Regions from separate parts of the Streptomyces sp. V2I9 genome, predicted to be linked through region 2. Evidence: predicted binding sites of a transcription regulator. Region 2 holds the regulator's gene; the other holds the start of a gene.
The links. The regulator HspR, encoded in region 2, represses chaperone genes until heat shock. The targets are predictions, from matches to a motif close to TTGAGNNNNNNNNNCTCAA.
Positions count from the first base shown of each region.

Region 1 (4,664 bases), 1.3 Mb from region 2:
GCCAGGTCATGGCGCGGGGGTCTCCAGGGCGTAGCCCACGCCGTGTACGGTGCGGATGCGCTCCGCGCCGATCTTCCGGCGCAGCGCCTTGATGTGGCTGTCGACCGTACGCGTGCCGGAGGCGTCCGCCCAGTCCCAGACCTCGGCCAGCAGCTGCTCGCGGGAGAGCACCGCGCGCGGGGTGTTGGCGAGGCAGACCAGCAGGTCGAACTCGGTCGGCGTGAGGTGGACGTCCTCGGTGCGGACCCGGACGCGGCGCTGGGCGTGGTCGATCTCCAGCTCGCCGAGGCGCAGTATCCCGCTGCGCGGGGTGACCGCCGCCAGCGCGGCCCGCTCGACGCGGCGCAGCAGCACGTGCACCCGGGCGGCCAGCTCGCGCATGGAGAACGGTTTGGTCATGTAGTCGTCGGCGCCGACCCCGAGCCCGACCAGCATGTCGGTCTCGTCGTCGCGTGCGGTGAGCATCAGCACCGGAACCGGGCGCGACGCCTGCACCCGGCGGCACACCTCCAGGCCGTCGAAGCCGGGAAGCATGATGTCGAGCACCATCAGGTCGGGCTGCCACGCCTCGGCCGCGTCCACGGCCGCGGGCCCGTCCAGCGCGGTCTGCACCAGGAAGCCCTCCGCCCGCAGCCGGGCGGAAATGGCGTCGACGATCGTCGCGTCGTCCTCGACCACCAGCACCCGGCGTTGAGCCCCCGGGGTGGCCGCGACGCCGTTGTGGGTGGTGTGTGTCTGTTCCATCGCCCCGCCCCTGCCCGTTCTCGCGGGGAACAACCCCGGAGGCACGGTTCTCGCTCGTGGATTTCGTCGGTGATCCCTTGTGCCGGTCAGCAGCGTAAAGGCAGCGGAGGGCTCTCGGCTACGCAGGGTGTTGTCCCAGGGGTGCGCGCCGGGGCCGTCCGGGCGGCTGGATCACCGCCCTGGTGCCGGTCGGCCCCGGCCTTCTCCGGGGGCGTGGATACGGGGAGGGGGTTCACGCGGTCCGGAGTGCGAGATGGACCACGTCGGGCACACCTCGGGCAACGGCCACCTCTTCGGTCCGAACCCCGCTGAACCCGGCATTCCGCAGCGCCTGTTCGAAGGCCGGCGACGGCTGCGCGGACCAGACGGCGAGCACGCCGCCCGGAGTCAGCCGGTCGTGGCAGTGCGCCAGCCCGGCGGGGGAGTAGAGATTCCCGTTGTCCTCCGTGACGGTCCAGTCGGGGCCGTTGTCGATGTCCAGGCAGAGCGCGTCGTAACGCTCCGTGCCGGTACGGAGGTGATCGACGAGATCCGTGCGCAGGATCGCGGTCCGGGGGTCGGCCAGCGCCGCTCCGGAGATCCGGTCCAGCGGCCCGTCCCGGTGCCAGTCCACGATCGCCTGCTCCCGCTCCACGACCGTGATCCGGCCCCAGCGTTCCTCCTCGGCGGCCCGGACCAGGGAGAACCCGACGCCCAGGCCACCGATCAGCACCGAGGGGGCGGCGCGTCCGGCGGGCAGGGCCGCCAGCGCGGCGTCGATCAGCAGCCGCTCCGAGCGTCCGTCGGAGGTGTCCATCAGGAAGCACCCGTTGGCGATGATCTCGAAGTGCTTCCCGCGCCCCCGCAGCACCACCTCGCCGAAGGGGCCCTCGCGGCGGTCCAGGACGGCGGGAGCCTCATCGGAACGGGCCGGCGGCGCTGTCATCGGTTCGGGGGCGGTCGTCGCGGACATGCTGGGGCTCTCCGGTCTCCGGTCGTGACGGTCGGGGCCCGCCCATCCTGGCCTGCGGCCGGACGAGGGGGCCAGTCCGTTTCCCTCCGACGGGCGACGGCCCTTCCCTCCGGCGGGCGACGGTGCGGTGGGGAACCGTGGCGGGGAACATCCGGCCGTCCTGCCGCGCTGCCGTAATCGGAGGGTGCCTCCGTGGTGGTCGGTGGGGCGCGTGAGTCCTGATCGCTCAGAGCGAACACCCGTCGGGGAACATTCGGCGACTCACCAGCATTGAGTCCACATAGCTCAACTTGCCTGCCGAAGGGGAGATCATGACTCACGAGTCCGAGGCGTTCACACCGATCGACCTGCCCGTGCTGCCGCTCGACGACGAGGTCGTCCTGCCCGGCATGGTGGTGCCGCTCGACCTGTCCGACGCCGAGGTGCGCGCCGCCGTCGAGGCCGCGCAGGCCGCCGCCCGTCCCGGTGGCGGAAAGCCCGAGGTGCTGCTGGTCCCGCGGATCGACGGGACGTACACGGGGACCGGTGTCCTCGGCACCGTGGAGCAGGTCGGACGCCTCTCGGACGGCGATCCGGGCGCCCTCATCCGGGCCCGCGACCGCGTCCGCATCGGCGCCGGGACCAGCGGCCCCGGCCGTGCGCTCTGGGTCGAGGGGACCGTGCTCCGCACCGCCGCCCCCGATCCGCTGCCCGGCTCCGCCGCCGAGCTGGTCAAGGAGTACAAGGCGCTCGCCACCTCCTGGCTGAAGAAGCGCGGCGCCTGGCAGGTCGTGGACCGCATCCAGCAGATCGACGACGTCTCCGCGCTCGCCGACAACAGCGGATACTCGCCGTTCCTCACCACCGCCCAGAAGGTCCAGCTGCTGGAGACCGTGGACCCGGTCGCCCGGCTGAAGCTCGCCATCCAGTGGCTGGGCGAACACCTCGCCGAGCAGGACGTGGCCGAGTCCATCGCCAAGGACGTCCAGGACGGCGTGGACAAGCAGCAGCGGGAGTTCCTGCTGCGCCGCCAGCTCGACGCCGTGCGCAAGGAGCTGTCCGAGCTCAACGGCGACCCGGAAGGCGAGTCCGACGACTACCGGGCCCGCGTCGAGGCCGCCGATCTGCCCGAGCACGTCCGCGAGGCCGCGCTCAAGGAGGTCGAGAAGCTGGAGCGCTCCAGCGACCAGTCGCCCGAGGGCTCCTGGATCCGGACCTGGCTGGACACCGTCCTCGAACTGCCCTGGACCGTGCGGACCGAGGACGCCTACGACATCCGCGGCGCCCGGGAGGTCCTGGACGCCGAGCACGCCGGGCTCGACGACGTGAAGGAGCGCATCACCGAGTACCTCGCGGTGCGCAAGCGCCGGGCCGACCGGGGCCTCGGCGTCGTCGGCGGACGGCGCGGCGGCGCGGTCCTCGCCCTGGTCGGCCCGCCCGGCGTCGGCAAGACCTCGCTCGGGGAGTCCGTCGCGCACGCCATGGGCCGTGAGTTCGTCCGCGTCGCGCTCGGCGGCGTCCGGGACGAGGCGGAGATCCGCGGTCACCGGCGTACGTACGTCGGCGCGCTCCCCGGACGCATCGTGCGGGCCATCAAGGAGGCCGGTTCGATGAACCCGGTCGTCCTGCTCGACGAGATCGACAAGGTCGGCTCCGACTTCCGGGGCGACCCGGCCGCCGCCCTCCTCGAAGTGCTCGACCCGGCGCAGAACCACACCTTCCGCGACCACTACCTGGAGGTCGACCTCGACCTCAGCGACGTCGTCTTCCTGGCCACGGCCAACGTGCTCGAAGCCATCCCGGAGGCCCTGCTCGACCGCATGGAGCTGGTCCGCCTCGACGGCTACACCGAGGACGAGAAGGTCGTCATCGCCCGCGACCACCTGGTCCCGCGCCAGCTGGAGCGGGCCGGACTGGAGACGGGCGAAGTCGTCCTGGAGGAGTCGGCGCTGCGCAAGCTGGCAGGCGAGTACACCCGCGAGGCGGGCGTACGGAACCTGGAGCGGTCCATCGCCCGGCTGCTCCGCAAGGTCGCGGCCCAGCACGAACTGGGCGACCGCGAGCTGCCGTTCACGGTGACCGACGTGGAGCTGCGCGGGCTGATCGGCCGCCCGCACCACGTGCCCGAGTCCGCCCAGGACCCGGCCGAGCGCCGTACCGCGGTGCCGGGCGTGGCCACCGGGCTCGCGGTGACCGGGGCGGGCGGTGACGTCCTCTTCGTCGAGGCGTCGCTCGCCGACCCGGAGACCGGGGCGTCCGGACTGACCCTGACCGGCCAGCTCGGGGACGTCATGAAGGAGTCGGCGCAGATCGCGCTCAGCTTCCTGCGGTCGCACGGCGCGGAACTGGAGCTGCCGGTGGCGGACCTCAAGGACCGGGGGGTGCACGTCCACTTCCCGGCGGGCGCGGTCCCCAAGGACGGCCCCAGCGCCGGCATCACCCTGACGACGGCCCTGGCCTCGCTGCTCTCCGGACGCCTCGTCCGCACGGATGTGGCGATGACCGGCGAGGTGTCGCTGACCGGACGGGTCCTGCCGATCGGCGGCCTCAAGCAGAAGCTGCTGGCCGCGCACCGGGCGGGCATCACCACCGTGGTGATCCCGCAGCGCAACGAGGCCGACCTGGACGACGTCCCGGCCGAGGTGCTGGAGAAGCTGGACGTCCACCCGGTCACCGACGTCCGCCAGGTGCTGGAGATCGCCCTCGCCCCGGCCTCGGCCCGGACCGAGGAGAGGATTCCGGCCGCGGCCTGACGGCCTTGCGCCGCCCCGCGGCCACGAGGGCACGGACGGCCCGCTCCCGCTTCGGCGGGAGCGGGCCGTTCCGCTGTTCCCGGACGTGCTCAGGGGCGGTAGACCGTGCCGGCCTGCGGCTCGGCCGGGGCCATCAGCTCGGGGACCGTCACGAAGGTGTAGCCGTCCTCCCGGAGCGCGTCGATGATTCCGGGGACGGCGGGGACGGTGCCCCGGTAGATGTCGTGCAGCAGGAT
Region 1 is NZ_JAUSZJ010000002.1:4,885,845-4,890,508, forward strand. It holds gene QFZ71_RS21640 (HAMP domain-containing sensor histidine kinase) at 1-10, opposite strand, end outside; gene QFZ71_RS21645 (response regulator transcription factor) at 7-744, opposite strand; gene QFZ71_RS21650 (spermidine synthase) at 977-1,696, opposite strand; gene lon (endopeptidase La) at 2,008-4,428, shown strand; gene QFZ71_RS21660 (polysaccharide deacetylase family protein) at 4,518-4,664, opposite strand, start outside.
Region 1: the regulator HspR is predicted to act here: its motif matches at 1,967-1,985, upstream of lon (endopeptidase La).

Region 2 (4,664 bases):
CGATGGCCCATCCAGGCACGTCAATGCCACAGAACCGATGCATCATGTTCCTGCTGATTCATGTTCCTGGGGGGTGGAGAATTGACCACAGAAAGCACTAAAGCGACACATCCCCACGCGGTAAGCGCGATGTGTGACGAGGGGGCGCGGCTCTACGCGAGCGCGCTGAGCGTGGGCAAGATAGCTCGCACAGAGGCGGAGGAGGCCCCCTGCCTGCTGGAATTCGCCCTGCTCCACCCCGACCCCGACGATCCCACCTGGCTTCGTCCGGTGCCACCGTCAGCCGCGCTGACGCAGCGGCTTCACCCGATCGAGCGAGAGATCCAGGAGCGGAGACGCCGCTCGGTCGAGCTCACCGAGGCGTTCGAACCCTTCATGGCGATCAGCGCGCAGGCGCCGCCGATGACGCACGCCATCACGGTCCTCGAAGGCATCGGCCGCATCAACGCATCCATAGAACTCGCCCTGGCGGAGTGCCACTCGGAAGTCCTCACGATTCAGCCCGGTGGAGGGCGCAGCGAGAACGCCCTGACCATCGCCATGGAGCGCGGCCGCATGCTCGCCGCTCGAGGTGTGGGCATGCGGACCCTGTATCAGCACACCGTCCGCCACAGCCATGGGACTCTCAGCTATGCGGCGCAGATGGCCGACAGCAAGGTCGAGATCCGAACGCTCGAAGAACTCATAGAGCGGCTCATGATCTTCGATGACACCGTCGCTTTCATACCGGCCACGGATGACCGCACCGTAGCCCTCGAACTGCGGCACCCCGGTATCGTGGAGTACCTGACCAAGGTCTTCGAGCAGTTCTGGCACCGCGCGGTTCCCCTCCAGGAGCAGATTCCGTACGAGTCCCCGTCCGACGGCATTTCCGGGGTGCGGCATTCCATCGCAAAGCTCCTTGTGGAAGGCCACGTCGACGAAGCGATCGCCCGCCGCCTCGGCATGAATGTCCGCACCTGCCGCTCCCACATCGCCAAACTCAGCGTCGCACTGGGCAGCAACAGCAGAGCCCAACTCGGTTACCTCATAGCACGGTCAGGAATTCTGGAGTCCGGACCGGACCCCGCGCTTCGCCCCACAACCCGGGCGTGACCGCACAGAGGGGGAGAGCACGGCCACGCCCAGGTCCGCCGGGGGAGTTCCCCGCTCTCCCGCCTCCTCCACCCTCACCCCACACCTGAGCCGGCACCACCCTCCCCTTGTTGCACTGCACGAAGCGGGGGCCACGCATGGTCATCGAGACGGAACAGGACACTCTCCGCACGGAACAGCCGAGTTGTGCGAGCCGGCGCTCCGGATGCACGGGGCGGTCACCCCGGTCCAGCGCAGCATCGCCCGCCTCCTCACCGAAGGCCACGTCGACGACGTCGTCGCCCGCAGGATGGGCATCGGCGTCCGCACCTGCCGCGCCCACATCACCACACGCATGCGGCCCCTCGGCGCCACCAGCCGCACCCACCTCGGCGCCCTCCTCATCGGCTCGGGCATCGTAGAGGCACGCCGGCACGGCTGATCCGCCGGCGCGGCGCTCCACAGGCGCGATCGGACGACTCCAAGGACCACGAAGCCCAGATGACCGACTCCACCCCCCTGCCGGCCGCCGTCGAGGACGACCACTTCGGGGCCATCCAGGTCGAACTCACCGGAGAGCGCGGCGAGACGATCGTCGTGAGCGGCGAGCGCATCCCGCGCGTCGTCCTCACCCGCGCCCCCGGCGCGATCGTCGACGACCACATCGCCATCGGCACCCGCGACCCCCGCCACCTCACCCTCACCGTGGACGGCGAGGAGGCGACGATCAAGCCCGGCAAGGGAAAGCTCCGCCGCCGTTCCTACCGGGTCGACGTCCGCTGCGCGGGCACGTCCTACCGGCTCGTGCCCGACTCGATCCCGAGCAGCCGGCTGCTCCGCGACGGCAAGCGCATCGGGGACTTCTCCTCGGGCGGCGACCGCCGGGTCCTGGCCGAATGGCGGGAGGGGGCCGCGGTGGAGCCGCTCGACGCGGCGATCGCCTACACGCTGGCGGCCGCCTTCGGCACCGGCGGTCAGCCGATGTGGATGATGCTGGTCGAGGCGGTCAGTGAACTCCTGCCGTAGAGGGGGCGGGCGCGTGTACGTGCACCGGGCGTCCGTGTACGTACACGCGAAAGGGGCCGGGAGCGCGTGCGATCCGCTCTCCCGGCCCCTCGTCCCGCCGTCGGCGGGCGAGCGGTGCTACTCCGTGGGCCGCTTCGGCTTCGGCCGCCAGACCACCAGCGCGCCGGTCTGCTGCACGTCCTGGTACGGCACCAGGTCACGGCGGTACGAGGCGTGCACCTGGGCCTCGCGCTGCTGCATGGCGACCGCCGCGCCGTCCACCGCCGCCGACAGCTCGGCGACGCGCTGCTGGAGTGCGGCGACCTGGTTCTCCAGCTCGATGATCCGCTTGATGCCCGCCAGGTTGATGCCCTCGTCCTGCGACAGCTGCTGCACGGTGCGCAGCAGCTCGATGTCGCGGGCCGAGTAGCGCCGCCCGCGCCCGGCCGTACGGTCCGGGGAGACCAGGCCGAGGCGGTCGTACTGGCGCAGCGTCTGGGGGTGGAGGCCCGAGAGCTGGGCCGCGATCGAGATCACGTACACCGGTGTCTCATCGGTCAGCTGGTACGGATTGCGTCGACGGCCGTCCATCTCAAGCTCCCTTCGCGGCCTGGAACAGTTCCGCCCGCGGGTCCTCGTCCGCGGTCGCCTTCCGGTAGGCCTCCAGGGCGTCCCTGGCCTCCTGGTCCAGTTCCCCGGGGACCGCGACCTCCACGGTGACCAGCAGGTCGCCGCGGGTGCCGTCCTTGCGCACCGCGCCCTTGCCACGGGCGCGCATCGTACGCCCGTTGGGGGTGCCGGGGGGAAGCTTCAGGGTGACCGGGGGGCCGCCGAGCGTGGGGACCTTGACCTCGCCGCCGAGCGTCGCCTCCGGGAAGGTGACGGGCACGGTGACCGTGAGGTTGTCGCCCTTGCGTCCGAAGACCGGGTGGGCGTCGACGTGGACGACGACGTAGAGGTCGCCGGCCGGGCCGCCTCGTTCGCCCGCGCCGCCCTTGCCGCGCAGCCTGATCCGCTGGCCGTCGGAGACGCCCGCCGGAATCCGCACCTGCATGGTGCGCGCCGACTTCGCCCGGCCGCTGCCCTTGCAGACGTCGCACGGGTCCTGGGCGATGAGGCCCCGGCCCTTGCAGTCCACACAGGGGTCGGTGAGCGAGAAGCCGCCGCCGCTGCCGCGCGAGACCTGGCCGGTGCCGACACAGGTCGGGCAGACCCGGGGGGTGCCGTTCTTGTCGCCGGTGCCGGAACACGCCTTGCAGGGCGCCTGGCTCGACATCCGCAGCGGGACCGTGGCCCCGTCGACCGCCTCGGTGAAGCTGAGCGTCACCTCGGACTCGATGTCCTGGCCGCGCTTGGGCTGGACGCGGGTGCCCGCGCCGCCGCGGTTGAACAGCCCGCCGAAGACGTCGCCGAGACCGCCTCCGCCGCCGAAGCCGCCGCCCGCGCCGCCCTGTCCGCCCGGTGCGCCCCCGCCGAAGAGGTCGCCCAGGTCGAAGTTGAAGTTGCCGCCCGCACCACCGGGGCCGGCCCGGAAGCCGCCGTTGCCGAAGAGGGCGCGCGCCTCGTCGTACTCCTTGCGCTTCTTGGGGTCGCCGAGGACGTCGTTCGCCTCGGAGATCTCCTTGAAGCGCTCCTCCGCCTTGGCGTCGCCCTTGTTGGCGTCCGGGTGGTTCTCGCGGGCGAGCTTCCGGTACGCCTTCTTGACCTCGGCGTCGGTGGCGTCCTTGGGGACGCCGAGAACCTTGTAGTAGTCCTTCTCGACGAAGTCCTTCGTGCTCATCGACGTCCCTCCTTCCGGACGATCGGCCGAGCGGCCGGCCCGTGGGCCGGCCGCCGGGCCGCGCGGTGGGCCCCGTGGTGGTCAGACGCGTCGTCAGACCTCCTCGGTGCCACCGCTCTCCTCGTCGTCGGTCTTCTCTTCCTTGGCCGCGGCGGGCGTGGCGCCCGGCTGCGGCTCGGCGACGGCCACCCGCGCGGGGCGGATGGTGCGCTCGCCGATGCGATACCCCGGCTGGAGGATCGCCACGCAGGTCGTCTCGGTGACGTCCGGCGCGTAGCTGTGCATCAGGGCCTCGTGGATCGTCGGGTCGAAGGACTCGCCCTCCTTGCCGAACTGCTGGAGGCCCAGCTTCGCCACGACGGTCTCCATCGACTCGGCGACCGACTTGAAGCCGCCGACGAGCTCGCCGTGTTCCCGCGCGCGGCCGATGTCGTCGAGCACGGGAAGGAGCTCGGACAGGAGGTTCGCGACGGCGATCTCCTTGACCGTGACCCGGTCCCGCTCCACGCGGCGGCGGTAGTTCTGGTACTCGGCCTGGAGCCGCTGGAGGTCCGCGGTGCGCTCGCCGAGCGCGCTGCGTGCCTGGTCCAGCTGGGCGGTCAGACCGACGGACTTGTCCGTGTCCCCGGCCGGGGCCGCCGCCTCCTCCTCGGAGGGGTCGGCGGCCTTCGGCTCGGCGTCATCAGGGGTGGCGCCGGAGGGGACGTCGGGCTTCTCCTCGAAGCCCGGAGTCTCCTCGGTCACGCCGCACCGCCCTTGGTGTCCTTCTCGTCGTCCACGATCTCGGCGTCGACGACGTCGTCAT
Region 2 is NZ_JAUSZJ010000002.1:3,552,960-3,557,623, reverse strand. It holds gene QFZ71_RS15620 (helix-turn-helix transcriptional regulator) at 61-1,095, shown strand; partial or broken gene QFZ71_RS15615 (LuxR C-terminal-related transcriptional regulator) at 1,313-1,516, shown strand; gene QFZ71_RS15610 (hypothetical protein) at 1,576-2,100, shown strand; gene QFZ71_RS15605 (heat shock protein transcriptional repressor HspR) at 2,218-2,670, opposite strand; gene dnaJ (molecular chaperone DnaJ) at 2,672-3,859, opposite strand; gene grpE (nucleotide exchange factor GrpE) at 3,953-4,603, opposite strand; gene dnaK (molecular chaperone DnaK) at 4,600-4,664, opposite strand, start outside.